2 regions of the Nonomuraea angiospora genome follow, and region 1 is predicted to be linked to the other one. Evidence: riboswitches for the same ligand, from Rfam matches in the RefSeq annotation. Region 1 holds a riboswitch; the other holds the start of a gene.
What was found. A riboswitch is a leader RNA that binds a small molecule or an ion and turns the genes downstream of it on or off. The one in region 1 is predicted to bind glycine.
Positions count from the first base shown of each region.

Region 2: linked by a shared signal. The riboswitch ahead of gcvP (aminomethyl-transferring glycine dehydrogenase) and the one ahead of gcvT (glycine cleavage system aminomethyltransferase GcvT) in region 1 are both predicted to bind glycine.

Region 1 covers NZ_JADBEK010000001.1:9,733,090-9,748,623, forward strand. Annotated here, with positions in the region: gene H4W80_RS44900 (ABC transporter permease) at 1-192, opposite strand, end outside; gene H4W80_RS44905 (ABC transporter ATP-binding protein) at 197-952, opposite strand; gene H4W80_RS44910 (response regulator transcription factor) at 1,044-1,724, opposite strand; gene H4W80_RS44915 (sensor histidine kinase) at 1,738-2,910, opposite strand; gene H4W80_RS44920 (hypothetical protein) at 3,087-3,590, shown strand; gene H4W80_RS61790 (hypothetical protein) at 4,006-4,362, opposite strand; partial or broken gene H4W80_RS64795 (HNH endonuclease) at 4,513-4,626, shown strand; tRNA gene H4W80_RS44930 (tRNA-Leu) at 4,687-4,769, opposite strand; gene bcp (thioredoxin-dependent thiol peroxidase) at 4,875-5,348, opposite strand; gene H4W80_RS44940 (DUF3618 domain-containing protein) at 5,501-5,830, shown strand; gene H4W80_RS44945 (amino acid deaminase/aldolase) at 5,883-7,076, opposite strand; gene H4W80_RS44950 (DUF6286 domain-containing protein) at 7,213-7,812, shown strand; gene H4W80_RS44955 (hypothetical protein) at 7,906-8,454, shown strand; gene H4W80_RS44960 (L-serine ammonia-lyase) at 8,474-9,850, opposite strand; gene gcvH (glycine cleavage system protein GcvH) at 9,905-10,294, opposite strand; gene gcvT (glycine cleavage system aminomethyltransferase GcvT) at 10,291-11,379, opposite strand; glycine riboswitch at 11,512-11,609, opposite strand; gene H4W80_RS44975 (hypothetical protein) at 11,704-12,537, shown strand; gene H4W80_RS44980 (gamma-glutamyl-gamma-aminobutyrate hydrolase family protein) at 12,544-13,233, opposite strand; gene H4W80_RS44985 (3-oxoacyl-ACP reductase) at 13,262-14,026, opposite strand; gene H4W80_RS44990 (aldehyde dehydrogenase family protein) at 14,029-15,372, opposite strand; gene H4W80_RS44995 (glutamine synthetase family protein) at 15,382-15,534, opposite strand, start outside.
Region 2 covers NZ_JADBEK010000001.1:200,092-215,625, forward strand. Annotated here, with positions in the region: gene H4W80_RS00885 (FHA domain-containing protein) at 1-393, shown strand, start outside; gene ftsR (transcriptional regulator FtsR) at 467-1,093, shown strand; gene H4W80_RS00895 (bifunctional nuclease family protein) at 1,226-1,696, shown strand; gene H4W80_RS00900 (MerR family transcriptional regulator) at 1,844-2,464, shown strand; glycine riboswitch at 2,613-2,712, shown strand; gene gcvP (aminomethyl-transferring glycine dehydrogenase) at 2,881-5,718, shown strand; gene H4W80_RS00910 (tetratricopeptide repeat protein) at 5,909-6,706, shown strand; gene H4W80_RS00915 (hypothetical protein) at 6,997-7,347, opposite strand; gene H4W80_RS00920 (alpha/beta hydrolase family protein) at 7,430-8,020, shown strand; gene H4W80_RS00925 (DUF5999 family protein) at 8,022-8,213, opposite strand; gene H4W80_RS00930 (TetR/AcrR family transcriptional regulator C-terminal domain-containing protein) at 8,414-8,974, opposite strand; gene H4W80_RS00935 (hypothetical protein) at 9,110-9,487, shown strand; gene H4W80_RS00940 (RNA polymerase sigma factor) at 9,559-10,932, opposite strand; gene H4W80_RS00945 (hypothetical protein) at 11,100-11,414, opposite strand; gene H4W80_RS00950 (AMP-binding protein) at 11,459-12,604, opposite strand; gene H4W80_RS00955 (o-succinylbenzoate synthase) at 12,687-13,580, shown strand; gene menD (2-succinyl-5-enolpyruvyl-6-hydroxy-3-cyclohexene-1-carboxylic-acid synthase) at 13,577-15,238, shown strand; gene H4W80_RS00965 (5'-3' exonuclease) at 15,235-15,534, opposite strand, start outside.

The DNA of each region.
Region 1 (15,534 bases):
GGGGCCCTTGGGCAGCACGGCCACGTCCACCTTGCCCGCGTCGGCCGTGACGCGCTGCGCGAACCCGGCCTGCACGGTGTCGTTCAGCACGAACGTGCCCGCGATGAACCCCACGCCCAGCGTGATCGCCAGCGAGGTGAGCAGCAGCCTGAGCTTGTGCGCGCGCAACCCGGCCAGTGCCGTCTTCAGCACCTCGTCACGCCCTTTCCAGCTGCACGAGCGTGTCAAGCACGGACTGCGGCGTCGGCGCGCCGATCTCGGTGACCAGCTCGCCGTCGCGCAGGAACACCACGCGGTCGGCGTACGAGGCGGCCACCGGGTCGTGCGTGACCATGACGATGGTCTGGCCCAGCTCGCGTACGGAGGTGCGCAGGAAGGACAGGACCTCGGCGCCGCTGCGGGAGTCCAGGTTCCCCGTGGGCTCGTCGGCGAAGATCACCTGAGGCTTGCTGATCAGTGCCCTGGCCACGGCCACGCGCTGCTGCTGGCCGCCGGACAGCTCGCTCGGCCGGTGTCCGAGCCGGTCCTTCAGCCCGACGGTCTCGATCACCCGGTCGAACAGCGCCTGGTCCGCCTGGCGGGCGGCGATGTCCAGCGGGAGGCGGATGTTCTGCTCGGCGGTGAGCGTGGGCAGCAGGTTGAAGGCCTGGAAGACGAACCCGATCCGCTCGCGGCGCAGCAGCGTGAGCTGCCGGTCGTTCAGCCCGGTCAGCTCCACGTCGCCGATGTGCACGGTGCCCGAGGTGGCGGCGTCGAGCCCGGCCAGGCAGTGCATCAGCGTGGACTTGCCGGAGCCCGACGGGCCCATGATCGCGGTGAAGGCCCCGGTGGCGAAGGACACGTTCACCGCGCGGAGGGCGTGCACCTGGGCGTCGCCCTCGCCGTACACCTTGGTCAGATCTCTGGCCACCACCGCGGGCGGTGCCTGGCGCCTGGTATCGGTGAGCGTCACTTTCACTCCTTGTCGCGGCTTTTCAACGCGACCCACGCTAGGAGTGGAAATTTCAGGATCTGTGGGACCTATGGATGGACTTTGTGTAGGACTACAGATGACTCCGGTCAGACTTTCGGCCGATGGCTTCCGGTCGATGTGACGGCACGATCAGCCCCGCCTCGTACGCGTACACCACGACCTGGGCCCGATCCCGCAGCCCCAGCTTGGCCAGCACCCGCCCCAGGTGCGTCTTCACCGTCGCCTCCGCCACCTGCAGCCGACCGGCGATCTCCATGTTGGACAGGCCGCGGGCCACCATGAGCAGCACCTCCCGCTCGCGCGGCGTCAGGTCGGCCGTCGCCACCGGGTCGTCCGTCGGGAGCTGCGCGGCGAACCTGTCCAGCATCCGCCGTAACGTGCTCGGCGACACCACCGAGTCGCCCGCGTGCACGATCTTGATCGCCTCGACCAGGTCGGCCGGCGGCACGTCCTTCAGCAGGAACCCGGCCGCGCCCGCCTTGACCGCGGCGAACGCGTACTCGTCGAGGTCGAACGTGGTCAGGATCAGCACCTTCGGGCCCTGGATGCGGCTGGTGGCCTCGACGCCGTCCATGACCGGCATGCGCACGTCCATGAGCACGACATCCACCTCGGTGCTCTCCAGCAGCTCCAGCGCCGCGGCGCCGTCGCCGGCCTCGGCCACCACCTCGATGTCCGGCTGGGCCGCGAGCACCATCCTGAACCCGGCGCGCAGCAGCTCCTGATCGTCGACCAGCATCACGCGAATCACCCGGCCACCTCCTCTATGCCGCCTTGACCATGGGCAACCTGGCCAGCACCTCGAACCCGCCGTCCCGCAGCGGCTCCGCCGAGACGGCGCCGCCGTACATGCCGACCCGCTCGCGCATGCCGATCAGGCCGTGGCCGCCGGCGCTCCTGGGGGCCGCCGCGCCCCGGCCGTCGTCGGTCACGCGTACGACGAGCTCGGGGCCGCTGTAGTCGATCTCCACGAGCGCCTGGACGCCGGGGCCGCCGTGCTTGAGCGCGTTCGTGAGGGCTTCCTGGACGATGCGGTAGACCGCGAGCTGCTGGCCCTCCGGCAGCTCGACGGGCGCGCCGCCGACCTGGAGCCGGGTGGGCACGGCCGAGCCGCGCACCAGGTCCTCCAGCTGGCCGAGCCCCGGCTGCGGCGTGTAGTCGGTGCTCTCCTGCTCGCCCTCGCGCAGGACGCCGACCAGCCTGCGCATCTCGGCGAGCGCGGCGCGGCCGGTCTTGGAGATGGCCCTGACGGCCTCGCGGGCCTGCTCGGGATCGGAGTCGAGGGCGTAGCCCGCGCCGTCGGCCTGCACCACCATCACGCTGACGTTGTGGGCCACGACGTCGTGCAGCTCCCTGGCGATCCTGGCGCGCTCGGCCGCGGCGGCCATCCTGGCCTGCTGGTCGCGCTCGCGCTCCGCCCGTTCCGCGCGCTCTTCGAGCCCTTCCAGGTATCGCCTGCGGGTGCTGGCGTACAGGCCGGTCAACCAGACCGTCACGGTGAAGATCGAGCCGCTGAAGAACATCCCCAAGGTAGGCGTGTCCCACCTGGCCAGGGCCAGGAACACCCCCAGCTCCGTCACCAGGCCCGCGGCCAGGCTCCAGCGGAACGAGCACCGGTACGCCACCGCCCAGAGGGCGACCAGCACGGCGAGGTTGGCGGGCAGCGGGTTGACCCCCGCCAGCCACTGCCCGAAGCTGATCAGCGCGATCACGGCGAACGAGGCGACCGCGCGCTCGCGCCAGAGCAGCGGCAGCAGCAGCGCCGCCGACAGGGCCAGATATCCGGCCACGCCGAAGTAGGGGCCGGCGGCCGTGGCCGGGGGGACGGCCGCGTACGGGATCGCCAGGATCGCGCACAGCGTGGCGAGCGGGGCGACCCGGAGGACGCCCGCCAGCTTCTCGTGGCGCCTCGACCACGCCCGCACCTTGCCGAACACACCATCACGATATGTACCGCCGTCTGACCGTTGTTCCGCCTGTAGGTGGAAGTGCGTCTACGACCCAGGTCTTACGCGGCGGGGGACTGGCGGGGGTCTTACGCCGGGCTTACGGTGACTTGGGCATTCTTGTCTCTGGGAGCGCCCCTCTTGCGGGCGAGTAAAGGGAGATCGTGATGGCGGATCATGATCGCGACGCCGGGTCGCGCGGTGAAGAGGAAGCACCGCGCGACCCGACCCCTGATGACGACCTTCACGAGTCCGGGGCGCGGAGCCGGCTGAAGTACGGCGAGGCCCCTCCGGGCCCCGGATTCACGACGCCTCTCGAGCCGCCTCGGCACCCCGACTCCTACCGGGAGTTCTTCCGGCAGAAGCAGGCCCAGGTCCTGGGCGCCGGACTCATCGGCCTCGTGATCGGCGCCCTGCTGGGCGGCACCGCCGTGGCGGTGGTCAGCGGATTCGCGCACCGGGACGAGGTGCACAGGGTGTACTGGCAGGAGCCGGACCCGATGCCCAGGCGCTTCCAGGTGCCCGAGCGCCTCGACTCCGCCTGCGAGGAGGAGGGGAAGGGCCGCGTCTTTTGCGGCTGGGTGGTGCCGAAGGCTCCGCAGTCCGTCGCTCCGCCGGCGCCGGTCCCGTTCCCTACCAGCAGCGGGCAGGTCCTCAACATGATCGAGTAGCAAACCGGGCGATTATTACAGTAAATGGTCGATCGGTGAGAACGGGCGAGATCGTTTTCGCGAAAGTGTCGGTCCCCGGCTTTATTCTGCGTCCATGTCGAACGCCGATCCAACCCCCGAAGAGCTGGCCGGATTCGTGCGCCGGGCTCGGTCGATCACCGAGGTCGTGTCCTTGCTGGGTCTGAGAAACTCCGGCGGCCGGCGGGCGAGCTTGAGCCGGAAAATAGCCGAACTCGGCATCGATACCAGCCATTTCCGTCGCATCTCGCGAAGTAAATACACTCTCCAGATCTTGACCGAGGCCGTGGCGGCGTCGACGAGTGTCTACGAAGTGCTCGATCGCCTCGAAATTCCACGTAGTGGTGGGGCGCATTCGCATATCAGCCGTCGGATCAAAGCCATGCGCATCGATGTATCACATTTCAATCGCCTTCCCGGGCATCGGGAGAGCGCGCTGCCCGAGGCGTTCGAGCGCGACGCTCTTGAAGAGGCGGCCAAGGGTGCGAAGAGCATGCGGGAAATTCTGCGGCGCCTTGGCGTGGCTGAGAGCGGGAGATCCCGGGAGGAGGTCCGTCGTCAGCTCCGAGCTTTCGACATCGCCGAACCCGCCGGCTTCCAGCGTCTCCGGCTGAATGAGCACGATGTTAGATCCGCGGCGAAAGAGTCCCGATCGGTGGCGTCGATGATGCGCCGGCTTGGCCTGCCCGTCAACGAAACGAATCGGCGGCGACTCCTTCGGCACATCGCACGCCATGGCATCGACACGGCCCACTTCGAACGCAAGATCACCAGTTCGGTGATGAGCAAGCCACGCAGAGACCCTGCCGCCGTTCTCGCGGAGCGCCCTCTTCGGACGAGCCGCACTTCAGGTGCGGTGCTGCGACGTGCCCTGGACGAGATCGGCGTGCCCGCACGTTGCGTCATGTGCGGGACCGGAGACACCTGGCAAGGGAAACCGCTGATCCTTGAAGTGGACCACATCAATGGCAATCCGCTGGACAATCGGCGAGAGAACCTGAGGCTGTTGTGCCCGAACTGCCACTCGCAGACAGCGACTTTTGCCGGGCGAAACAGAGGCCGATCCGGTGCACAGGTGTGCGGGCGGGGGGACTCGAACCCCCACGGTGTCTCCACCAACAGGACCTAAACCTGCCGCGTATGCCATTTCGCCACGCCCGCGCAGCCCCCGCCAATGCGGGCCTGACACAGTTTAGCGCTCTCAGCGGGAAAGAGGAGCGCATGTGAAGACGGGTACGGGCCCTCTGGGAGGGCCCGCCGGGGTGGTCAGCTGAGGCCGAGCTTCTTCTTGAGCCCGGCCACGTGGCCCGTGGCCTTCACGTTGTAGAGCGCCTGCTCCACCTTTCCGTCCGCGTCGATGACGAACGTCGAGCGGATGACCCCCACGACCTCCTTGCCGTACAGCTTCTTCGGGCCGTACGCGCCGTAGGCCTGATGCACGGTCAGGTCGGGGTCGGACAACAAGGGGAAGGTCAGGGCGTCACGTTCGGCGAATTTGGCAAGTTTTTCCGGTTTGTCCTTAGACACGCCGAGAACGACGAAACCCTCGGCCGTCAACTGGCCGAGGTTGTCGCGGAAGTCGCAGGCCTGCTTGGTGCAGCCGGGCGTCATCGCGGCAGGGTAGAAATAAAGGATCACCCGCTTGCCGCGGTAGGCGTCGAGCGAGACGGCCTCGCCGTCGGCGGTGGGTAGCGTGAACTCGGGCGCGGCGTCGCCGGGCGCGAGCTTGGTGTCGGTCAATTGGCCCTCCTGAGTTCCTTCCCGCCAACCTACCGGCCTGGCCGCCGTGCCGTACGGCGCGCCGACCTGACAGACTGATCAGCACCAAGAACGACGGAGCTCGCACGGCACGCGGAGCGGGCGCGGCCACGCGTGAGGCCGAGAGGAGAGCCATGGCTGACACCGATCCGGACGAGCTGGAGCGGCGGATCGCGCGGACACGCGCGGAGTTGGCGCAGACGGTGGACGCCATAGCCGACCGGGTGAGCCCCAAGCGGGTCGCCGAGCGCACGGTGTCCGACGTCAAGAGCAGGGCCACGCACTTCGTGGCGTCCGTGGGCGACGCGCTGGGGGTGACGCCGCGGCCGGTCGAAGCCGGCGACCATCCCGACGAGATGTGGGAGGAGGAGCGGCCCGACCTGGCGCCGGTGCTGATCGGGATCGGCGCGGTGCTGGTCGTGGGGGCCGCCATCGTGCTCTGGCGCCGCCGCAGGCGCCGCTGACCCGTGGGGGCTCGCCGGGGGCGGTCAGACCGCGGGGGCTGGCCGGGGGCGGTCAGAGGAAGGTCCGGCCCTCGCCCCGGTACGTGGGCACCGACTCCACCAGAGTGTCGCCGTCGATGAGGTGGAGCGCGTCGAAGCGCTCGCACATCTCGCCCGCCTTGGCGTGCCTGAACCACACCCGGTCCCCGATCCGCAGGTCCTGGGCCGCCTGGCCGAGCAGCGGGGTCTGCACCTCGCCCGCCCCCTCGTCCGGGGCGTAGCGCAGCCCGGCCGGCAGGTACGGCTGGGGCAGGCGGCTCCGGTCCGGCGTGCCCGAGGCCAGATAGCCGCCGCCGAGCACGGTCACGGTGTCCACGCTCGGGCGGCGCACCACCGGCAGCGCGAAGAGCGCGGCGGGGTGCCCGGTGAAGCGGCGGTAGAAGTCGAACAGCCTCGGGTGGAAGAAGCCGGATCCGGCCGCCACCTCCGTGATGGCCTTCTCGCGCACGGTGCGCTCGACGGACCCGGTGCCGCCGCCGTTGACGAACTCCAGGTCGGTGACCTGGCGGACGGCGTTCACGATGCGGCCGCGCCTGATGATGAGGTCCCTGGCGGAGCGGGCCTGCATGAGGCGGACGGCGCGGGTGTAGGCGGCGTTCGCGGGCGGGGCGTCGCCGACCCCGGCGATCTGGGCCTCGTACGCCATCAGCCCGGCCACCCGGAACCCGGGGCGCTTGGCGACGGCGGCGGCCAGGTCGGCGGCCCCTTCGGGCTCGCGGATCGGCGAGCGGAGCACCCCAGCCCGAAATTTCCCGCCAAAGGCGATATATCCGGCGTCGATGTCGATGCAGGTCCGGATCTCGGCCCGGGGGCTCACCCCCGCCACGGCCGCCTCAGCGAAGTCCAGGTGGGCGGTCGAGTCGATGGTCACGGTGATCTGCCTGGCCGCGTTCTCGTCCCCGGCCAGCTCGGCCAGCGCCTGCCGGTCGGCCGTCGGGTAGGCCACCAGGATGTCGGTGAACCCGTGGGAGGCCAGCCACAGCGCCTCGGGGAGCGTGAAGGCCATGATGCCGTGGAAGCCGTCCATGGCCAGGATGCGTTCGAGCACGGCGCGGCTGCGCACCGACTTGCTGGCCACCCGGATCGGCTTGCCCGCCGCCCGCCGTACGAGGTCCGCCGCGTTGGCCCGCATGGCCGCCAGATCGAGGATCGCGAACGGCGGCTCGAGGGCCGCTGTGGCGCGGTCATAGCGCTGGCGGTCGTCCATATGGGCAGCGTAACGGCATATCAGGCAAATGAATATGAGTGTTGTTCACCTTGTTGGCCGCCCCGTAATGTTCGGGCAAACGGGCGGCGGGGGCGCGGTTCCGGCCACGCGGGATCCGTGTACGTGTGTCGTTGTGATGACCACGCTTCAGCAGACAGTCACCGGCGCCGCGGTCCCCGCCCGGCACACCGGGCTGCGCCGGGCGAGCAGGGCGCTCAGGCCGGCCCGAACCCTCCCTGGAGCCCTCGTCGCGCTCACGCTGGCCGCCGGGCTGGGGGCGACGGCGGCCGAGATCGTGTCAGGGCTGCTCGGCCACCGGCTCGGCTGGGTCCCCGTGAACAAGCTGGTCGAGCTCGCGGGCAGGACCACCTGGCCAGAGCTGTTCACCGCCGCCGCGGCCATGGTGGGCGCGGGCACGATGATGCTGCTGCTGGCGATCGTGCCCGGCCAGTCGAGCCTGGTGCCGGTGGAGACGTCGGACCCGCGGATCGTCATCGGCATCACCCGCTCGGGCCTGCGCCGCACGCTCCGCGCGGCCGCCCAGCAGGTGCCGGGGGTGGACCGGGCCCGGGTACGGCTGCGCAGGAGCACCATCGAGGTCACCGTCATGACGGGGACGGAGAGCTCCGGCGCGATGCTCAGGCAGGTCGGCACGGCGGTGGGAGACCGGCTGGCGGGCGTGGGCACGCTGGGCACGGGCGAGGTCGTGGTCCGGCTGCGCAGAAAGGGAGCCTGATGCCCGAACCCACCGAGACGCTCCGGCCGCGCAGAGAGGCGGCGTGATGCCCGACGGCACCGAGACGCTCCGGCCGCGCGGAAAGGCGGCGTGATGCCCGAACGTACGGACGCGCAACGGACGCCCCCTCGCGCCAAGGGGGCCGCGATGCGGCAGTACGCGGGCAACCGCGTCGGCCTGGCCATCGTGGGCGGCACGCTGCTGGGCCTGGGCGTGTACGCCTGGCTCCGCGGCCACGGCCGCTTCTTCGACCTGCCCGCCACCGCCAAGGTCCTCCCGGCCCAGACCCGCCGGGTCCTCGCCGACGAGCCCTGGCCCCTGTGGGTGCTGGCCCTGAGCTTCCTGCTCCTGTCGCTGGTCTCGCTCCGCTGGCTCCTGCTCAGCCTCGGCTGGGGCCGCCGCGGCGCCCGCAACGGCACGGGCACCGCGATGCTCTTCGTCGGGCTGAAGGGCGTGGAAGGGCTGGGCCGGTCGGCGGTGCGGGTCACCGAGAACGGCCTGCGCGTCACCCTGACCTGCCCGTCCACCGCGGACGTGGGCGCGGTGGTGAGCAAGCTGGACCACGACATCGTCGGCAGGATCCGCCGCGAGGTCAGCGACGACGACGCCGGCACCGTCGTCCGCCTGCACGTTCGACGCTGACCCGGCCGTCAGGGCGAGGTCAGCACTCGATCACATTGACGGCCAGGCCGCCGCGTGAGGTCTCCTTGTACTTGTCCAGCATGTCCCGCCCGGTGTCCCGCATCGTCTTGATGGCACGATCCAGCGGCACGAAGTGGCGGCCGTCGCCGCGCAGGGCGATCCGGGCGGCCGTGATGGCCTTGTTGGAGGCCACCGCGTTCCGCTCGATGCACGGGATCTGGACCAGGCCGCCGATCGGGTCGCAGGTCAGGCCCAGGTTGTGTTCGATGCCGATCTCGGCCGCGTTCTCGACCTGCTCGGGCGTGCCGCCGAGGGCCTCCGTGAGGCCGGCCGAGGCCATCGAGCAGGCGGAGCCGACCTCGCCCTGGCAGCCCACCTCGGCGCCCGAGATCGAGGCGTTCTCCTTGAACAGCACGCCGATCGCGCCCGCCGTCAGCAGGAAGCGGACCACGCCCTCCTCGTCCGCGTGCGGGACGAAGCGGGTGTAGTACGTCAGCACGGCCGGGATGATGCCGGCCGCGCCGTTGGTGGGGGCGGTGACGATGCGGCCCCCGGCGGCGTTCTCCTCGTTGACCGCCAGCGCGAACAGCGCGACCCAGTCCATGGCCTGCAGCGGGTCCTTCTCCGCCGGCTCCGACTGCAGGCGGCGGTGGAGCTGGTTGGCGCGGCGCTTGACCTTGAGGCCGCCGGGCAGGACGCCCTCCTTGGAGATGCCCCGGCGCACGCACTCCGACATGACCGCCCAGAGCCGCAGCAGGCCCGAGCGGATCTCCTCCTCGGTGCGGCCGAACGCCTTCTCGTTCTCCAGCATCAGCGCCGAGATCGACAGGCCCGTGTTGGAGCAGTGCTTGAGCAGCTCCTCGCCCGTCGTGAAGGGGTAGGGCAGGACGGTGTCGTCCGGCTTGATGCGATCGGCGCCCGTGGCCTTCTCGTCCACGACGAAGCCGCCGCCCACCGAGAAGTAGACCTTCTCCCGCAGCTTCTCGCCGTCGGCGTCGTACGCGGTGAAGCGCATGCCGTTCGGGTGCTCCGGCAGCGAGATCTTGCGCTCGAAGACGAGGTGCTCGCCCACGACGAAGCGGATCTCGTGCGTCCCGTACAGCTTGACCGTGCCCGACTCGCGCATCTCGGCCAGGCGGCCGTCAATGGAGTCGACGTCGACCAGCTCGGGCTTCTCGCCGGACAGGCCGAGCAGGACCGCCTTGTCGCTGCCGTGGCCCTTGCCGGTCAGGCCGAGCGAGCCGTACAGGATGGCCTCGACCCGCGCGACCCCGGAGAGCAGGCCGTCGTCGTGCAGCCCGCGGGCGAACTTGTGCGCGGCCGCCATCGGGCCTCCCGTGTGGGAGCTCGACGGGCCGATGCCGATCTTGAAGAGGTCGAAGACGCTGATCGCCATGGATGGCGCCCTTCATGCTGGGGCCGGGGCCCCGCGTAGGGCCCCGGCAAAAGGTCAGGAATCGCCTGAGGTGAGCGCCTTGTACTCCTCGGCGGTGAGCACGTCCTCGGCGTCGCCCTCGACACGCACCCGGAACATCCAACCGTCGCCGTACGGGTCACTGTTGACCAGGCTCGGGTCGTCGACCACGGCCTGGTTCACCTCGACGACCTCACCCCCGACGGGGGTGTAGATGTCGCTCACCGACTTGGTCGACTCCACCTCGCCGACGGATTCGCCCGGCTCGACGCTCGCGCCGACTTCGGGGAGCTGCACAAAGACGACGTCACCAAGAGATTCGGCGGCGAAGGCCGTGACGCCGATGGTCACGGTGAGGCCGTCGTCGAGGCCGGCCACCCACTCGTGCTCCTTGGTGTAGCTCAGCTCGTCAGGGATGTTGCTCACTTGTTGTTCCTCCTGTAGAAGGGCAGCTCTACCAGGTCCATAGGTTCATGGCTGCCCCGGATGTCCACGGCCAGGCCTGCATCGGCGCCGGTGTCCACGTAGGCCATCGCGATGGGCCTGCCCAGGCTCTGGGAGGGCGCACCGCTGGTGACCTCGCCGACGACGGCGCCGTCTTTGGTGACCGGGTAGCCGTGACGCGGCACCCGGCGTCCCCGCGCGACCAGGCCGACGAGCCGGCGCCGGGGCTGGCCGTCCTTGACCGCCTCGAGCGCCGACCGGCCGACGAAGTCGCCCGGCTTGTCGAATTTCACCACTCTGCCCAGCCCCGCGTCGAACGGGGTCAGCTCGACGCCCAGCTCGTTGCCGTAGAGCGGCATGCCGGCCTCCAGCCTGAGGGTGTCGCGGCTGGACAGGCCGGCGGGCTTGAGGCCGTACGGCTCGCCCGCCGCCATGAGCGCGTGCCAGAGCGGCACCGCGTCCTGGTTGGCGACGAACAGCTCGAACCCGTCCTCGCCGGTGTAGCCGGTGCGGGCGATGAGCGCCTGCCGCCCGTCGACCAGGTCGGGCAGGCCCGCGTAGTACTTGAGCCCGTCGAGGTCGGCGTCGGTGAGGGTGGCGAGGATCTCCTGGGACCGGGGTCCCTGTACGGCGATCAGCGCGTACTGGTCCGACCGGTCCTCGACCAGCACGTCGTACGCTTTCGACCGCTCAATCAGCTCTTTTGCCACTTTTTCGTAGTTCGAGGCGTTTGCCACGACCATGAACTCGTCGTCGTCGAGCCGGTAGACGATGAGGTCGTCGAGGACCCCGCCCCGCTCGTTGACGATCATGGTGTATCTGGCCCGCCCGGTCGCCAGCGCCGACAGGTGGCCGACCAGCGCGTAGTCGAGCGCCTGCCCGGCCTGCGGCCCGGTCAGGAAGATCTCGCCCATGTGGGAGAGGTCGAACAGCCCGGCCGCCTGGCGAACGGCGTTGTGCTCCGCGGACTCGCTCCCGTACCGGAGCGGCATGAGCCACCCGGCGAAGTCGGTGAGCGTGGCGCCGAGGCTCTCGTGAACGTCGCGTAGCGGTGTTGATCGGGACATTTGTCGCACCTCTGGACAGGGTTGGATGCCAGGATCCTCCCCCTCTGTCATCGATGCCTGAGAGCTTCGCCCGAGTTTTGCCGGACTTTCACCTTCGGCGAGGCCCCGCGGGCCTGCTTTCCAGAGGTCACCATGAGCCGCGCGGTCCTTTGCCTTGAGAGGTTTGCGGGGAGGGCTTGCTCCTTCAGGGACCCTGACCGGCTGTCAGGGCGCTCTCCCGCACGGTTTCGCCGGTGATGCTCGTCAGCCTAGTGCCGCGATGGGGTTGTTGTCGCGTTCTGATCGCTCATGAACCACTCCGGGGGGTGGTGACGTCGTAAGGATATGAATCGGCGAACGGCGGCATTCGGCCTGCTGACCACCCTGGCCCTGGCGGGCTGCGGCGCATCGGAGGCCGCGTCCCCGACCCGTTACGAGGCCGGCGGGACGGTGCTCGAAGGCGGCGGGCACGGGCCGCAGCTGTGCATGATGGTCATGGAGTCGTCGCCACCCCAGTGCAGCGGTCTGGACATCGCCGGCTGGGACTGGAACAAAGTGGATCACGAGTCGCAGGGCGGCGTGAAGTGGGGCGAGTACCACGTCGTGGGCACCTGGGACGGCACCAGGCTGACGCTCACCGAGCCGCCGGGCGCCCCCGCCAAGGCGGCGGCCCCCGCGCACGAGGAGGACCTCACCAGCCCGTGCCCGGCGCCGGAGGGCGGCTGGCGGCCGGTCGATCCCGCCAAGGCCACGCAGCGGGCGCTGGACGAGGCGATGGCGCGGGCCGGCACGGCCCAGGAGTTCGCGGGCGCCTGGCTCGACCAGAGCTACATGAAGGGGCTCCCCGCGGAGTCGCCGGAGGCGAGCGACCCGCGGCGGCTGGTGCTCAACCTGAAGTTCACCGGCGACCTGTCCGGCCGCGAGGCGTGGATCCGCGAGGTGTGGGGCGGCGCGCTCTGCGTCAGCGGGGCGGCGCGCAGCCAGAGCGAGCTGGAGGCGATCCAGCGGCAGGTCGAGGCCGAGCTGGGCGACCGTCTCGTCTCGGCCTCCTCCAGCGTGCGGGGCAACCAGGTGACCGCGCAGGTCTGGGTGGCCACCGACGAGCTGCGCCGCGACCTGGAGGCCAGGCACGGCGCCGGAGCCGTGGTGCTGGACGGCGTGCTCAGACCGGCGGGGTGAGAGCGTTCAGCAGGCTGACACGAGCGCCTCGAAGAGGGCGCCGTCCTCGGCCGCCTCGGGGTGCCACTGCACGGCCACGGCGAAGGGGGCCGAGTCCAGCTCGACCGCCTCGATGGTGCCGTCGCCGGCGGTGGCGGTGACCGTGAGGCCGGGCGCGAGCCGGTCGACGGCCTGGTGGTGGTAGTGGGGGACGGTCACGGGCTCCGTGCCCAGCGCCTTGGCCAGGCGGCTGCCGGGGACGGGCGTGACGGGCAGCGGGCCGAACCGGCCGGGGGCGGGGGAGTGGCCGGTGTGCCCCACGACGTCGGGCAGGTGCTGGTGGAGGCTGCCGCCGAGGGCGACGTTGAGGACCTGGAGGCCGCGGCAGACGCCGAGGTACGGCAGGCCGGCGTCGAGGGCCGCCGCGACCAGCCCAAACTCCGCCTCATCCCGAAATTTGCGGATATAGCCGGTTTGATCCCCCGGCTCCTGCCCGTACCGGGCCGGGTCGACGTCCCCGCCACCGGCCAGGACCAGGCCGTCCAGGCGGCCGACGACCTGCGCGGGCTCGCCGGCCGGCGGCAGCACGACCGGCTGCCCGCCGGCGCGTACGACCTGCTCCACGTACATGTACGGCAGGAGCGCCACGGTCATGTCCCAGACCGTGAACTTCGCCGGCTCCACGTACGACGTGATGCCGATGACGGGACGCTGCACGATATGACCCCCGAGAACCAGACCAGAGCTAGAGCGGCGTGACGTAGGCGCCGGAGATGCCCCCGTCCACCAGGAACTCACTACCCGTGATGAACGACGCGTCGTCGCTGGCCAGGAACGCCACCGCCGCCGCGATCTCCGACGCCTCGGCGAAGCGCCCGACGGGGATGTGCACCAGCCGCCGCTGCGCCCGCTCCGGGTCCTTGGCGAACAGCTCCTGCAGCAGCGGCGTGTTCACCGGCCCGGGGCACAGCGCGTTCACCCTGATGCCCTCCCGGGCGAACTGCACGCCCAGCTCGCGCGACATCGCCAGCACGCCGCCCTTGGACGCGGTGTACGAGATCTGCGAGGTCGCCGACCCCATGACGGCCACGAACGACGCGGTGTTGATGATCGAGCCCTTGCCCTGCTGTCGCATGTACGGGATGGCGTGCTTGCAGCAGAGGTAGACGCTGGTCAGGTTCACCTCCTGGACCCGGCGCCAGGCGTCGATGCCGGTCTCCAGGATCGAGTCGTCGTCGGGCGGCGAGATGCCGGCGTTGTTGAAGGCGATGTCCACGCTGCCGTAGGTGTCGAAGGCGGTCCGGAACATCCTGACGACGTCGTCCTCGACGGTGACGTCGGCCTTGACGAAGAGGCCGCCGACCTCGTTCGCGGCCTTGACGCCGGCCTCCTCGTCGACGTCCACGCAGACGACCTTGGCGCCCTCCTCGGCGAACCTGCGTGCCGTGGCCAGCCCGATGCCGCTGCCCGCGCCGGTGATGACGGCCACCCGATCCTGCAAACGCTGCACTTTCACTCCCAGGAGATGAAGACGTTCTTGGTCTCGGTGAAGGCCGCCAGGGCGTCAGGGCCGAGCTCCCTGCCGAGACCGGACTGCTTGAAGCCCCCGAAGGGGGTCCAGTAGCGGACCGACGAGTGCGAGTTGACCGAGAGCGCGCCCGACTCGACGGCCCTGGCCACGCGGAGCGCCCGCCCGACGTCGCGGGTCCAGATGGAGCCGCTCAGGCCGTACGGGGTGTCGTTGGCGATGCGTACGGCCTCGGCCTCGTCCTCGAAGCGCACCACGGACACGACGGGCCCGAAGATCTCCTCGGTGAAGGCCGGGTCGGTGAGCTCCGGCGTCAGCACCGTCGGGGGGAACCAGTAGCCCCTGCCCTCGGGGCAGGATCCCTGAAGGTAGGGGGTGCCCTGGACGAAACCGCGCACCCGGTCGAGGTGTTCGGCGCTGATCAGCGGGCCCATCTCGGTGCCCTCGTCGAGCGGGTCGCCGACCTTGACGCCCCGCACGGCCGCCGCCAGGCGCTCCATGAACTCGTCGTACACCTCGGCCTGGACGAGCAGGCGGGAGCGGGCGCAGCAGTCCTGTCCCGAGTTGTCGAAGACCGCGTACGGCGCCGTACTCGCGGCCTTGCCGAGATCCGCGTCGGCGAAGACGATGTTGGCGGACTTGCCGCCCAGCTCCAGCGTGATCCGCTTGACCTGCCGCGCCGCCTTGGCGGCGATCTCCTTGCCCACCTCGGTCGAGCCGGTGAACACGATCTTCGCCACGTCCGGGTGCTCGACGAGCCGGGCCCCCGCGACCTCCCCTGCCCCAGGCAGCACCTGGAGCACCCCCTCGGGGAGGCCCGCGGCGAGGGCCAGCTCCGCCAGCCTCAGCGCGGTCAGCGGGGTCCATTCGGCCGGCTTGACGATCACCGTGTTGCCGGCCGCGAGCGCCGGGGCCACGCCCCAGGTCATGATCACCATGGGGAAGTTCCACGGCACGATGACGCCGACGACGCCCAGCGGCTCCTGGAACGTGAGGTCCACGCCGCCCGGCACCGGGATCTGCCTGCCGTGGTTGCGCTCGGGCGCGCCGGCGTAGAAGTGCAGCACGTCGCGTACGTTGCCGGCCTCCCAACGGGCGTTCCCGATCGGGTGCCCGGCGTTGGCCAGCTCCAGCCGCGCCAGCTCCTCGCCGTGCTCGTCCACCAGGTCGGCGAACCTGCGCAGCAGCCGCGCCCGGTCCCCGGGCGACACCTCGCGCCAGGTCGCGTACGCGTTCCTGGCACGCTCCACCGCCCGGTCCACCTCGGCGGCGTCGGCCAGTTCGACGTCGGCGAGGACGTCCTCCGTCGCCGGATCAACGATCTTCATGTGCTTCTTTCACATCCGCTCGAAACCACGGAACAGCTCCCAATCCGTCACCGCCGCGTCGAACGCGGCCAGCTCCACGCGCGCGTTGTTGGCATAGTGCTCGACCACGTCCTCGCCGAACGTCTCGCGGGCCAGCTTCGACCCCTCGAACAGCGCCAGCGC
Region 2 (15,534 bases), 9.5 Mb from region 1:
TCCATCGCGGGAATCGAGGCATACGAGGCTGAGGCAGGCGACATGCTCCTGGCGGAGCGGGCTCTGGTCGAGCAGTTGCCGCCCGGCACGGCGCTGCTCACGGTGACCAGGGGCCCCAACCAGGGCAGCCGTTTCCGGCTGGACAAAAACCTCACCACGACCGGCCGCCATCCGGAGAGTGACATCTTCCTCGACGACATCACGGTCTCCCGCCGCCACGTCGAGTTCTACCGCCACCCCGGCGGTCAGTTCTCCGTGCGCGACGTGGGCAGCCTCAACGGCACCTACGTCAACAGGGAACGCATCGAGGAGGTTCCCCTGCACTCCGGAGACGAGGTGCAGATCGGCAAGTTCCGCCTCGTCTTCCTGATGCGGACCCACGCCGGCGCATGAGCGAGCCGAACGAGCGAATCGTGGTGGTGCCGTCCCGGGAGGTCATATGACCTCCCAGGCGGCACGCTCTCACATGAGCATCGGGGAGGTGCTCGCGCTCCTGCAGGGCGAGTTCCCCGATGTGACGATCTCCAAGATCCGCTTCCTGGAGGGTGAGGGGCTGATCGAGCCCGAGCGCAGCCCGTCCGGCTACCGCAAGTTCACTCACCTGCACGTGGAGCAGCTGCGCTTCATCCTGCGCGAGCAGCGCGACCATTACCTGCCGCTGCGGGTGATCAAGGACAGGATGGCCGAGAGCTTCGGCCGCCCGCGCGCCGTACAGGAGAAGACGGAGGTCCGGCTCAGCCGGGCCGAGCTGCTCGAGGCGGCGGAGATCGACGAGGAGACGCTCACCGAGCTGGAGGACTACGGCCTGCTCGCCCCCGTGGCCAGGCGCTACGACGAGGAGGCCCTCAACGTGGCCCGCAGCGTCGGCGCGCTGGCCCGCTTCGGCCTGCACGCCCGCCACCTGCGGGCGGTCAAGGCCGCGGCCGAGCGCGAGTGCGGGCTCGTCGAGCAGGCCGTGGCCCCCATACTCAAACGGCGGGCCCCCGGCGCCATCGGGGAGGCCGACGAGGTCGCCAGGGAGCTTTCCACTCTCCTGCTCGACCTGCACGCATCCCTTGTGCGGTCGGGGATCCGGTCCGTGCTCGGGCGTTGAGACCCTGGCGAGCTGGGAGGCGGAGGCGCATTCCATGCCCGCCGGGTGTTACGTTGAATTGCAGTAGCCAGTCAGCAGTAGCGACCCGCAAATAGCTGTGCCGGGTGACCGGTCAGGAATACGGAGCAGCCCGTGTTGCAGATGGAGGTCGTGGGCGTTCGAGTTGAAATGCCCACAAATCAGCCGATCGTCTTGCTCAAGGAGGCACACGGGGAGCGGTTCCTTCCTATATGGATTGGCATGACCGAGGCGACGGCCATCGCCCTGGCCCAGGCGGAGGAGCCACCGCCGCGGCCGCTCACCCACGACCTCTTCCGAGACGTGCTGAGCGCTCTGGGCGTCGGCCTGCGAGCGGTCAACATCGTCGCCCTGCGCGACGGCATCTTCTTCGCCGACCTGGTGTTCTCCAACGGCGTGGAGGTGAGCGCGCGGCCGTCCGACTCGATCGCGCTCGCCCTGCGCACCGGAGCGCGCATCTTCGCCAGCGAGGAGGTCGTCCAGGAGGCCGGGGTGATCATCCCGGACGACCAGGAAGACGAGGTGGAGAAGTTCAGGGAGTTCCTTGACACGATCACTCCCGAAGACTTCGGCAGGGCGGGGTAGGTATTTCGGTGCATTTACGCTTCACGACGCGCCGAGCCGGATCGTTGACTGAGCATGGTCACGGTCCTACGGTGCAAGTGAAACCCGTGGTCGCCCTTTACGAACCCCCAGATCAGGCCGCGGGATGAGAGAAAGCCGGAGGTCCGCGTGGCGGTCAGCAGCGGCGAGGGAAAGACGGCCGGCCAGGAAGATCCGGTTCGGCGCGAGAGCGCGCGGCAGCGTGCCGGAGAGCAGGGCCTGCTCTTCGACGAACAGCCGGCGTCGCTGCCGGCGGACATCGGATACCGCGGGCCCACGGCCTGCGCGGCGGCCGGCATCACCTACCGGCAGCTCGACTACTGGGCGCGCACGGGCCTGGTGGAGCCCACGATAAGAGCCGCGCAGGGCTCGGGCTCCCAGCGGCTCTACAGCTTCCGCGACATCCTGGTGCTCAAGGTCGTCAAGCGGCTCCTCGACACCGGGGTGTCGCTGCAGCAGATCCGTACGGCCGTGCAGCACCTGCGTGACCGCGGGGTCGCCGACCTCGCGCAGATCACGCTCATGAGCGACGGCGTCAGTGTCTACGAGTGCACCTCGGCCGACGAGGTGATAGACCTGCTCCAGGGCGGTCAGGGCGTGTTCGGCATCGCGCTCGGCCGGGTCTGGCGAGAGGTCGAGGGCTCCCTCGCGGAGCTGCCGGGGGAACGGGCGGCGGTCGAGGACACCGTCCCGGCCGATCACCCCGCTGACGAGCTCGCCCGCCGTCGCCGCGCGCGACGCCTCGGCTAGCACACCCCTTCCTGCCATGGGCCGCCGGGCGCGGCCCATCGGGCAATCCGGGCAATCCGGGCAATCCACGGGGCAATCCGCGCATAACGCATCACCGGGGAAATTCATGCGTAACGCGGAGGGTTGTAATCTATGACAGCAAGGCTGACGACCCCGTGCGGGAGAGTCCCTGGGGCCCGCGGGTCTCAGGGCGCCGAAGGAGCAACCCTCCCCGGAATCTCTCAGGCACCCTGTACCGCTCGGGTGAGGCAACTCTGGAAAGCAGGCGCACCTGCCAGGCGCGCCTCACCGACGGTGCAAGCCCCAGTCCCGGGGTGAAGCTCTCAGGTCGCGGCGTCGCCGCGCTGACAGAGGGGGAGATCCGGCATTCGCCCGCGCCACGGCGCCGGTCTCCATAGCCTCGGGAGGCACCGTCCATGACCGACCTATCAGCTCCGCCGTTCTCGTCCAGGCACATCGGCCCGTCCGCGGCCGAGCAGCAGCGCATGCTCGAGGCCGTGGGCTTCGAATCCGTGGCGGATCTGGTGGCCGTGGCCGTCCCCGAGGCCATCAGGGCCAAGGACCGGCTGCAACTGCCCGCCGCGGTCGGTGAGGCCGAGGCCATCGCCGAGCTGCGCGCCCTGGCCGGGCGCAACCGCGTGCTCACCTCCATGATCGGCCTGGGCTACCACGACACGATCACGCCCGCCGTCATCCGGCGCAACCTGCTGGAGAACCCGGGCTGGTACACGGCCTACACCCCGTACCAGCCGGAGATCTCACAGGGCCGCCTCGAGGCGCTGCTGAACTTCCAGACCGTCGTCTCCGACCTGACGGGCCTGCCCGTCGCGGGCGCCTCCCTCCTCGACGAGGCCACGGCCGCCGCCGAGGCGATGACCCTGGCCCGCCGCTCGGGCAAGTCCAAGAGCAACGTGTTCGTGGTGGACGCCGACGCGCTGCCGCAGACCAAGGCCGTGCTCGCCACCAGGGCCGAGCCCCTGGGCATCACGCTGGTGGAGCACTCCCTCGAGGGCGAGCTGCCCGAGTGCTTCGGCGTGCTCGTCCAGTACCCGGGCGCTTCCGGGCGGCTGCGCGACTTCCGCGCCGTGGCCGCCGCCGCGCACGAGGCGGGCGCGCTCGTCGTGGCCGCCGCCGACCTGCTGGCCCTCACCCTGGTCGCCGCGCCCGGCGAGCTGGGCGCCGACATCGCGATCGGGTCCTCGCAGCGCTTCGGGGTGCCGTTCGGGTTCGGCGGGCCGCACGCGGCCTACATGTCCGTACGCGAGGGCCTGCAGCGCCAGCTCCCCGGCCGCCTGGTGGGCGTGTCGGTGGACGCCGACGGCGACCCCGCCTACCGGCTGGCCCTGCAGACCCGCGAGCAGCACATCCGCCGCGAGAAGGCCACCAGCAACATCTGCACCGCGCAGGTGCTGCTCGCCGTCATCGCGAGCATGTACGCCGTCTACCACGGCCCCGAGGGGCTGCGCCGGATCGCCCACCGGGTCCACCGGCACGCCGTGGCCCTGGCCGGCGGGCTGCGCCAGGCGGGCCTGGAGGTCGTGCACCGCGAGTTCTTCGACACCGTGCTCGTCCGCGTGCCCGGCCGGGCCGCCGAGGTGGTCGCCGCCGCCGTCGAGCACGGCGTGAACCTCTGGCGGGTGGACGACGACCACGTGTCGATCTCCTGCGACGAGAAGACCGGCGCCGCCGAGGTCGCCAAGGTGTGGGCCGCCTTTGGCGTCGAGGGCGGCGTCGAGGGCGGCGACGTGGCTCTCGACGAGGACGCGCTGCCCGCCGCGCTGGTGCGCGAGTCCGGCTACCTCGCCCACCCGGTCTTCCACAGCCACCGCTCCGAGACCGCCATGCTGCGCTACCTGCGCAAGCTGCAGGACAAGGACATCGCGCTCGACCGCTCCATGATCCCGCTCGGCTCCTGCACCATGAAGCTGAACGCGACCACCGAGATGGAGCCGATCACCTGGCCCGAGTTCGCCGCGATCCACCCGTACGCGCCGGACGACCAGGCCGAGGGCTACCGCGAGCTGATCGGCACGCTGGAGGGCTGGCTGGCCGAGGTGACCGGCTACGACCGCGTCTCCATCCAGCCGAACGCCGGCTCCCAGGGCGAGTTCGCCGGGCTGCTGGCCATCCGCGCCTACCACCGTGCCAACGGCCACGGCGAGCGCGACGTCTGCCTCATCCCGTCCTCCGCCCACGGCACCAACGCCGCCAGCGCGGTCATGGCCGGCATGCGGGTCGTGGTCGTGGCCTGCGACGCCGACGGCAACGTGGACCTGGCCGACCTCGACGCCAAGATCGCCAAGCACCGTGACGCGCTGGCCGCGATCATGGTGACGTACCCCTCGACGCACGGTGTGTACGAGGAGACGATCACCGAGGTGTGCGCCAAGGTGCACGAGGCCGGCGGCCAGGTCTACGTGGACGGGGCCAACCTCAACGCGCTGGTCGGGCTGGCCAAGCCCGGCGAGTTCGGGGCCGACGTGTCCCACCTCAACCTGCACAAGACGTTCTGCATCCCGCACGGCGGCGGCGGTCCGGGCGTCGGCCCCGTCGCGGTCCGCGGCCACCTGGCGGCCTTCCTGCCCGGGCACCCGCTGCACAACGGCACGCCGGTGGGCCCCGTCTCGGCGGCCCCGTACGGCTCGGCCGGCATCCTGCCGATCTCCTGGGCGTATATCAGGATGATGGGCTCCGAGGGGCTCACGGCGGCCACCGAGCAGGCCATCCTGTCGGCCAACTACCTGGCCAGGCGCCTCGCCCCGCACTACCCCGTGCTCTACACGGGGCGCGGCGGGCTGGTGGCCCACGAGTGCATCGTCGACCTGCGGCAGATCACCAAGGAGACCGGGGTCACCGTGGACGACGTGGCCAAGCGGCTGATCGACTACGGCTTCCACGCGCCGACCATGTCCTTCCCCGTGGCGGGGACGCTGATGATCGAGCCGACCGAGAGCGAGGACCTCGGGGAGCTCGACCGGTTCGTGGAGGCGCTGGTCGCCATCCGCGGCGAGATCGACAAGGTGGCGTCGGGGGCCTACGACGCGGCGGACAACCCGCTGCGCAACGCGCCCCACACGGCCGAGTCGGTCAGCGCCGACGAGTGGACCCACCCGTACCCGCGCAGCGAGGCCGCCTATCCGCTGCCGTCGTTGCGGGACGGGAAGTACTGGGTGCCGGTGCGCCGGATCGACCAGGCCTACGGCGACCGGAACCTGGTGTGCTCCTGCCCGCCGCTGGAGGCGTACGAGGACTAGGAGCCTGGCGGCGTGGGTCCTCGTCGCTTCGCGTACGAGGACTAGGAGCGACTAGGAGCCTGGCGGGGTGGCCTTCGGCGCCTGCCGCTGAGCAGGCGTCCGAAGCCGGTCAGTCCTTCCGCGTCAACTGAGCAGACATGATCGCCAGAAATGGTTAGGCTCGGTGCGACTGTCGCCAGAAGGAGCTCTCTTGACGTCCTCAGAGCTGGAGACCCCGCCCCTCGACGCCGCCCGCCGCCTGGCCGAACGCGGTGATCTCGACGGCGCCGCCGCCATACTCGCCGAGCTGGTCGCCGACCCCCACGGCCCGGACCGGGCCCAGGCCGCGGTGGGGCTCGCCGTGGTGCTGGAGGAGCGCGGCGACGTCGAGGCCGCCAGGGCCGCCGCCCGGACCGCGCTGGCCACCGGGCACCCCGAGTACGCCGCCCAGGCCGCCTGCCACCTGGCCCAGGGGTTCGAGCGGGAGGGCCGCGCCGAGCAGGCCAGGGCCGCCTGGCAGGCCGTCCTGGGGGTCGGCACGGCCGCGTACGTGCCGCTGGCCCACCTCGCGCTGGCCCGCCTGGCGACGGCGGCCGGCGACCTGGACGAGGCCGAGAAGGAGCTGCGGGCCGCCATGGAGAGCGGCGACCCGGGCGTCGGCGCGCGGGCGGCCCAGGAGCTGGCCGGCCTGCTGCTGGAGCACGGGGAGCCGGGGGCGGCGGCCGACGTGCTCCTGGACGCGCTGGAGGAGGCTCCGGCCGAGGAGGTGCCGGGGCTGCGGGTCCAGCTCGGGATCGCGCACCTGGAGCTGGCCTGCGCGGAGTTCGCGGAGAGCGTCGAGTACGGGGCTGATCCGCAGACCAGCGCCCTGGCCATCGAGCTCCTGGCCCGGACCCTGCCGCTGCGGGGGCGCGCCGAGGACGCGGGGCGGGTGTGGTCGTACGGGCTGGAGCACGAGGACGAGACCCTCGCCGCCGAGGTCCGCCTCCGCTACCACCGCGACGCCTGACGCCCGGCCGGCTTCATGCCGGGACTCCTGGCGGGCGTCCGCTCGATGCGCGTCGGCGGGCCTGAGACTCCTGGTGCACGCCCCGCATGACGTCCCGATATGACGTCCGGGCATGACGCCTGCACCCTGCCTGCGACGCCCGTCTGATGCGCGCCTGCCTGCTGCGTTTGCTCGACGCTCGCGCGCTATACGCGTCCTCGGCAGCCTCCGTGGAGCGAGACGCGGCAGCGGAAGGGGGCGGGGGCGCTCCCGTGGGCCTCCGCCAGGTGTCCGCCGTGTACGCGCCGAGGTCAGTTGCGGCGCATGATGGCCGCGGCCGAGGCCACGTTGATGACCACGATCGCGAGCCACGTGATCGTCAGCCCCACCAGCCCCGCGTTGCCGGCCGCGATGGCCGTCAGGGGGATGCCGATGCCCATCGAGCCCAGCGCGATCGGGATCATCGCCGCGCCCGGAGGGCTCTTCTGCCGGTGCGGCGCGGCGCCGTGGTGGTCCAGCTCGGCCCGTACGCGGGCGGAGATCGTGGCGTCGAGCCGCTCCACGAACGACTCGACGAGCGCGGTTTCGTACTCGGGACCGAGGTCCCGGCGGGCGTCCAGGGTGGCCTGGAGATCGTCCCGGATGGGGCGCTTATCTGGCATGACAGCAATCATCCATCGCCGGCGCCACGCCGTCATCCAACCTGAGGGCTAGGGCGCGATCCTCCCCAGGTACGGTGCTGGCATGGAGGTCATGACCCCGCGAGGGAGCGCGCTCGTCCAGGTGGACGAGGTGGCGGACCCGCGGCTGCTGCTGGTGCTCACCCACGGTTCGGCCGGGGGAGTGGACGCTCCCGACCTGCTCGCCGTACGGGACGCCGCGCTCAAGGCCGGGGCCGTCGTGGCCAGGGTGACGCAGGCGTTCAGGGTGGCGGGGGCGCGGGCGCCGGGGTCGGCGGTCAAACAGGACGAGGCGTGGGAGATCGTCCTGAAGGAGGTGCGCACGCTCTGGCCGGGGCTGCCGCTGGTGCAGGGAGGGCGGAGCAACGGGGCGCGGGTCGCCTGCCGTACGGCCGGGGCGGTCGGCGCGGCGGCCGTGGTGGCGCTGGCCTTTCCGCTGCACCCGCCGGGGAAGCCGGAACGCTCCAGGGCCGACGAGCTACGCGGCGCCGGAGTGGACGTGCTGGTGGTCAACGGGGACCGGGATCCGTTCGGCGTGCCGGACGCCGCTGACGCGGCACGCCTGGTGGTGCTGCCGGGGGAGGGACACGACCTCAAGAAGGACCCCGCCCGAGTGGGCGAGGTCGTGGCGGAGTGGATAGTCCACTACGCCTAGTTCACGCCGCGCCGACCACGGGTCGGTGTGGTGCGATGGCGGCGCCGCTGGGCAGCAGCTCCCCGGTGTCCTCGAACAGGACGACACCGTTGCAGAGCAGGCTCCACCCCTGTTCGGGGTGGCAGGCGAGAGTGCGTGCCTTCTCGCGGTCGGGCGCCTCGGCATCCGGACAGGCCGGGTCGTGCGGGCACATCGGCGTGCCTCCGATATCTCGTGGGATGCTCCCGTTGGGAGGGGCGGGAGCCGGCTCGGGTAATTGTTCTGGCAAGTGTGCGACGGATGTCACACTCCCGGACATAGTCCATCAGGACTGTTACAGAAGGGATCCCCGTTCGTGTGACCTTCGACACAGCGTGCCGTATGCAGGATAACGGTCCAAGCGCGACACGCGCACTACGTTTGCAATCCCTTGAGCAGAGCGTCGAGTCCGCGCTCGAAATCGATATCGGCTCTTTCGTCCCGCCTGACCCATTCGTCAACTTCGGGATCGGCCCAGCCCGACTGCTGCACCTCGACGGCCACGCTGCCGAAGACGAAGGCCCTCAGTGCCCGCACGGCCTCCGCCGCGTCGGCCAGCCCCCCGTCGGCGAGCTGCTCGGTCTGCTCCCTGATGGCCAGGGCCGTGGCGCCCTTGGGCGGCTTGGTCAGGGCCAGCGCCAGCACGCCCGGATGCTCGCGCAGCAGCTCCCGCCCCGCCCGGCACCAGGCCTTGGCCGTCTCCTGCCAGGTGGCGGCCTGCTCGACGCGGACCGCGGTGACGTGCTCGGCCAGGGCGTCCATCAGCGCCTCCTTGCCCCTGGGCAGGTGGTGGTAGATGGCCATGGCCTCCACCTCCAGGGCGTCGCCCAGCCGGCGCATGGTGAGCCGGCGCAGGCCCTGGCTGTCGGCGATGTGGAGTGCGGCCTCGATGATGCGCTCGCGGGAGAGCGGGACGGGCGGTCTCTTGGCGGGCATGGAGATCATCTTACTTCGTAAAGGCGGTCGCGCCGGGTCGATTTCCCGCTGTGTCGCACGACGGCGTACCCTTGGCGGTTGAACGAGTACCGGCTGTGTGAAAGGGCAGGGTCGATGGCGTTTTTCCGTCCGCGGGTGAGCCGTGAGGCCGAGGTTCGCTACCACGCGGACCAGGAGATCTCCAAGAGCTACCCCGAATTGCTCGACAAGGCCCGGCAGGCCGAGGAGACGCTGCGTGAGCTGCGGGCCGCGGCGGCGGACGAGATCGAGCTGCTGGCAGCCGGGCGGGCCTTCGACCGCGCGCTGACCGACGCCCTGCGCGCCGCCGAGGCGGGGCAGCGGGCCACGTTCGGGGTGAAGTCCTACGACGACCGGATCGCGCGCCGCAAGGCCAAGGCGACGCCCGCCGGGTCGATGTGGACGGCCGAGGTCGACCGGCTGCGCACGCTGCGCGAGGACAACCGGATGTGGGGGATCCCGCGCGTGCCGCGCCCGGTGCCCGCGACCCTCTGACGTCCCGCCCGCCCACGGGCATGAAGAAGCCCCGGCACAGCCTCCCTCGTTGTGCCGGGGCTTCGGGTTTCTCAGCTCGCCCAGTCCAGCAGCGGGCGGGTGTTGCTGGGGTGGCGGAGCTTGGAGAGCGACTCCTTCTCCAGCTGGCGGATCCGCTCCCGGGTCAGCCCCAGGTGCTTGCCGATCTCGTCCAGCGTGTGGGGCTTGCCGTCCACCAGGCCGAAGCGGAGCGCCATGATCTTCGACTCCCGGGGCGAGAGGTTGTCGAGCACGCCGCGCAGCTGGTCGCCCAGCAGCTGGCGGTCGACGATCTCCGAAGCCTCGGGCGAGTCCACGTCCTCGATGAGGTCGCCGATCGTGGTCTCCCCGTCCTCGCCGATCGTGGCGTTGAGCGAGATCGGCTGGCGGCTGGTGCGCAGCAGCTCCTCGATCTGGTCGGGCGTCTTGTCCAGCTCGACGGCCAGCTCCTCGGGCGTGGGCTCGCGCCCCAGGCGCTGGTGCATGTCACGCTCGACGCGCGACAGCTTGGACAGCATCTCCAGCACGTGCACGGGCAGCCGGATCGTACGGGCCGAGTCGGCGAAGCCGCGCTGGATGGCCTGCCTGATCCACCACATGGCGTACGTGGAGAACTTGAAGCCCTTGGTGTAGTCGAACTTCTCCACGGCCCTGATCAGCCCCAGGTTGCCCTCCTGGACCACGTCCAGGAGCGACATGCCGCGGTCGGTGTACTTCTTGGCGACCGACACCACGAGCCGGAGGTTGGCCTCCAGCATGTGGTCCTTGGCCCGCTTGCCGTCCTCGACCACCAGCAGGAGGTCGTCCTGGGCGGAGACGGGCAGGTCGGGCTCGGTCTCCAGCTTGTACTCGGCGTACAGGCCCGCCTCGATCCGCCGGGCCAGCTCGACCTCCTGCGCCGCGGTGAGCAGCGTGCGGCGGCCGATGGACTTGAGGTAGGTGTGCACGGAGTCGCCCATGGCCGACTGGGTGTCGTCCAGGTCGATCTGCTCGTTCTCGATCTCGGCGTCCTCGGCGCTCAGCGCGAGGTCGTCGGGCAGGTCCTCCTCGTGCTCCGGCTTGGGCTCGGAGCGGGTCACGGCCCTGGCGGCCGCGTCGGTGGCGCTCTTCACCGTGCCGTTCTTGGCCGTGCCGTTCTTGGGCGGGCCGGTTTTTGCCTCCGCCGCCTTGCGGCCGGTAGTCTTTGCACGCGCGGGCTTCCTGGAGGTCTTCGGGGCGGTCTTGCTGAGAGACGGCTCGTTCTCGGCGGCCAGGCTCACACCGCTCTCCGAGAGCTCGCGCAGGATCGTGCGGCCTTCAGAGGGGCTGATACCGGCGTCGGCGAACGCGTCACGCAGCTCCGCGAGAGAAAGGTGACCCTGGGCTCGCCCTCGTTCAATGAGTTGGTCGAGAGTCGCAGATGGGGTCGCTACGGCGGTTCTGGGCATGAGGACACCTCCTCCGTACGGAGTGGAAGCGATCAGGCAGGTTGTGGTGGGGCGGCTTCGGTCCGCACGGCGCACCAGTATCAATAACGCCAATCGCTGTCATTTGTTCCCGGTGAGACGAAAAAGGGGCGGAGCGCCCAATGGACGAACCACCCCTCCCGTCAGTCCTATTCCCCGATCTTGATCTCCCCGGCCGAAACCTCGGGCATGGGCATCGGCTGGGCGTCCTGCAGGCGCTGGTCCGTCCAGTAGTCGACGACCGCGTCGGGGTCCGGGTTGACGTCGTGGGACACCACGGTCCCGTCGTCGCTGGTCGTGGGCGTCGGGGCCGACGCCGGCGGTACCTTCTCCACCACGGCTCGGGTCTCCTTGGCGACCTGGTCGAGCTTGCCCGCCGAGGCGGCCGCCGCGACTGAGGCTCCTCCGGCGACGATGACGCCGACGATGGCCGCGGATGCCCACATCTTGCGGGTCTGATCCATGAAGGCTCCCTCCCTCTCCCCAACTAAGACGCAGCCGCAACTCATCAGGTTCCTGCCCGGAGCCGGACGAAGTCGGTCTTCCCGTTCGGCAGCAGCGGCAGCTGGGGCACCAGGCGCAGGCTGCGTGGGGCGGCGTGAGGGGGAAGCTTATCGCGGCAGAACGCCCTCAATTGGGGAAGCGTGAGTGGCGTGTCGGGATTGGCGGCCACCACGATGGCGGTGACCAGTTCGCCCCACTCCGCGTCGGGCGTGCCGATCACGGCCACGTCGGCCACCTCCGGGTGGGTGCCGAGCACCTCGGCCACGGCGGCGGCCACCACCTTCTCGCCGCCGGTGTTGATCACGTCGTCGGCCCGTCCCAGCACGCGCAGCCGGCCCCCGGCCATCTCGCCCAGGTCGGAGGTGCGGAACCAGTCGCCGTCGAACGGGTCGGCGGCGCCGAAGCGGTAGCCGGAGAACAGCACGGCGCCGGCGATCCTGACCAGCCCGTCCTCGCCGATCTTGACCTCCACGTTGTCGAGGGGCCGGCCGTCGTAGACGCAGCCGCCGCACGTCTCGCTCATCCCGTACGTCGTCACGATCCGGGCGCCGAGGTCCCGGGCCCGCTCCAGCAGCCCCGGCCGGGGCGCGGCGCCGCCGAGCAGGATCGTGCGGAACACCGACAGGTCCGCCCCCAGCTCGACCAGCCGGTGCAGCTGGGTGGGGACGAGGGAGACGTGGTCGGCCCCCGAACCGAGCACCTCGTGCGGGTCGAACCGGGCGTGGATGATCGGCTCGCTCTCCGACAGCAGGGCGCGTACCAGGACCTGGAGGCCGGCGATGTGGGAGACGGGCAGGCAGCACAGCCAGCGCTCGCCCTTGGCGGCCCCCACGCGGCGCAGGGAGGCGGCGGCCGAGGCGCGCAGGGCGGCGGCCGAGAGCAGCACGCCCTTGGGGGCGCCGGTGCTGCCGCTGGTGGCGATCACGACCGCCACGCCGGAGGGGACGCCCTCGCCGTCGCTCAGGAGCGCGCCGCCGGCGTGCGTGGGGCGCAGCGCGGCCACGGCCGCCTCGGACTGGCCCGGGGCCAGGGGGAGGACGGCGGGGCCCTCGCCGCTCAGCGCGTCGCGGATCGCCGTGTACAGGGCGGGTCCGGGAGGCTGCACAATGGCATGCAGCGGACGGTCCGGATGCGACGGGTTCCTCCACATGCTCGTAAGGTTAGTGGCGACAGGTCGGACAGAAGGCGCAGGGAGGGTCGTGACGCGTTCTCCCGTGGTCTTCCGCATCCCCATGCGCACCCGGTTCCGTGGACAGACCGTCAGGGAAGGCGTGCTGCTGCACGGTCCCGCCGGGTGGGGGGAGTTCTCCCCGTTCCCCGAATACGGCCCGCGCGAGTGCGCCCGCTGGCTGGCGTGCGCCCGCGAGGCGGCCTTCGAGGGCTGGCCGGAGCCGGTGCGCGACAGCGTCCCCGTCAACGCGACCGTGCCCGCCGTGGGGCCCGAGCAGGCCCATGACATCGTCCGGCGCTCGGGCTGCGGCACGGCCAAGGTCAAGGTCGCCGAGCGCGGCCAGAGCTTCGACGACGACGTGGCCAGGGTGGAGGCCGTGCGCGACGCGCTCGGGCCGGGCGGCCGGCTGCGGATCGACGCCAACGGCGCGTGGGACGTGGACGAGGCGGTGCGCCGGCTCAAGCGGCTCGACCGGTTCGACCTGGAATACGCCGAGCAGCCGTGCGCCACGCTGGAGGAGCTGGCCGCGGTGCGGCGGGCCTGCGACGTGCCGATCGCGGCCGACGAGTCCATCCGCAGGGCGGAGGACCCGCTGCGGGTGCGCGCGGCCGAGGCGGCCGACATCGCGGTGGTCAAGGTGCAGCCGCTCGGCGGGGTGCGCGCGGCGCTCAAGGTGGTGGAGGCGTGCGGGCTGCCCGCCGTGGTCTCCAGCGCTGTGGAGACGTCCGTCGGGCTGGCCGCGGGGCTGGCGCTGGCGGCGGCGCTGCCGGCGTTGCCGTACGCGTGCGGGCTGGGCACGATGGCGTTGCTGGCGGGCGACGTGGTGGACGACTCCCTGGTGCCGGTGGAGGGCTCCCTGACGGTACGGCGTCCTACGGTGGATTTTCAGCATTTGTCAGCTTTTGAGATTGAATCTCCCCAGTGGCTTCGCCGGATGCAGGAGGCGTCACGTTGAACCCCGCTACCGCACTGGCCACGGTCCTGGTCGACGAGCTGGTGCGCTGCGGCCTCACCGACGTGGTGCTGGCCCCCGGCTCGCGCTCCGCCCCGCTGGCGCTGGCGCTGCACGCCGAGTCGCGGGTGCGCCTGCACGTGCGCATCGACGAGCGGTCGGCGTCCTACCTGGCGCTGGGGCTGGCCAAGCGCGGCGAGCGGCCGGTGGCGCTGATCTGCTCCTCCGGCACGGCCGTGGCGAACTTCCACCCCGCGGTGATCGAGGCGAGCGAGTCCGGCGTGCCGCTGCTGCTGCTGACCGCCGACCGGCCGCCCGAGCTGCGCGGCACGGGCGCCAACCAGACGATCGACCAGATCAAGCTGTTCGGCTCGTCGACCCGCTGGTTCGCCGAGGTGGGGGTGCCTGAGGACCGTCCCGGCCAGGTCGCCTACTGGCGCTCGCTGGCCTGCCGCGCCTACCAGCGCGCCTCGGGCCCGTCCGACCCGGGGCCCGTGCACCTCAACCTGGCCTTCAGGGAGCCGCTGATCCCCGACGGCGACACCTCCTGGTCCGAGCCGCTCGACGGCGGCGGCAACGGCCCGTGGGTGCGGGCCCGGGTCGCGCCCCCGCCCGTCGCGCTGCACATCGCGCCGACCAGGCGCGGCGTGCTGGTGGTCGGCGACGGTGCCGCCAACGTGCGCCGCTACGTCGCGGCGGCGGGCATGGCGGGCTGGCCGGTGCTGTCGGAGCCCAACGGCGGCGGCCGCTACGGCGACCACTCGATCTCCACCTACCACTACCTGCTGGGCACGCCGGAGTTCGCGGACGCCCACCGGCCCGACGTGATCGTGACACTGGGGCGGCCGGGGCTGTCCAGGCCGCTGCTGTCGTGGCTGAAGCGGGCCGGGGAGCACATCGTGGTGGCGCCCGACCTGGGCCGCTGGCCCGACCCCACCCGCTCGGCCACGCAGGTGGCGCAGGCCGTGGAGATCCCGGTGGCGGCCGGTGACGACTCGTGGCTGCACGCCTGGCGGCAGGCCGACGCGGTGGTCAGGTCGGCCACGGACGCGGTGCTGGACGCCTCGGGCACGAGCGAGCCGCGCCTGGCCAGGGACCTGGTCGACTCGCTGCCCAACGGCGCGCTGCTGTTCTGCGGCTCCTCGATGCCGATCCGCGACCTGGACCAGTCGATGCGGCCGCGGCGCGGCATCAGGCTGATGGCCAGCAGGGGCGCCTCCGGCATCGACGGCGTGGTGTCCGCGGCGATGGGCGCGGCCCTGGCGCACAACGGCCCCTCCTACGCGCTGATCGGCGACCTGTCGTTCCTGCACGACCAGAACGGGCTGATCCTCGGCCCCCGCGAGCCCCGGCCCGACCTGTGCTTCGTGGTCGTCAACAACGACGGGGGCGGGATCTTCTCGCTGCTGCCCCAGGCGGCGGTGCGCGACCCGTTCGAGCGGGTGTTCGGCACGCCGCACGGGGTGGACCTCGCGTACGTGGCGGCGGCCACGCGCACGCCGTACACGCTGGTGGAGGACCTCTCCGACCTGTCCAAGGCGCTGCGCGGCGAGGGGCCGCGCGTGGTCGAGGTGCGCACCGACCGCGAGGAGAACGTCGTCGTGCACGCCCGCCTGCGCGAGGCCGCGCAGGAGGCCGTCCGTTCCTACCTGGACAGCTAGCGGCCCAGCACGTCGAGCAGGCGGTTGAGCGGGCCGTCGAGGCCGTGGCGGTCGGCGAGGGCCACCAGGGCCTCCGGGTCGCGCGGCTTGGCCGGCAGGGTGAGGTCGGCGTCGGGCAGCGGCGCGTCGGGGGCCACCTTGACGACGGCGGGGGCGGCGCTCAGGTAGTCGCGGGCGGCGCCCAGCTTGGTGCGGGCGCCCGCGGGGAAGCCGTCGGTGACGCCCGCGTCGAGGGCCTGGAGCAGGGCGTCGAGCGAGCCGAAGCGGGTGATGAGGGCGGCGGCGGTCTTCTCGCC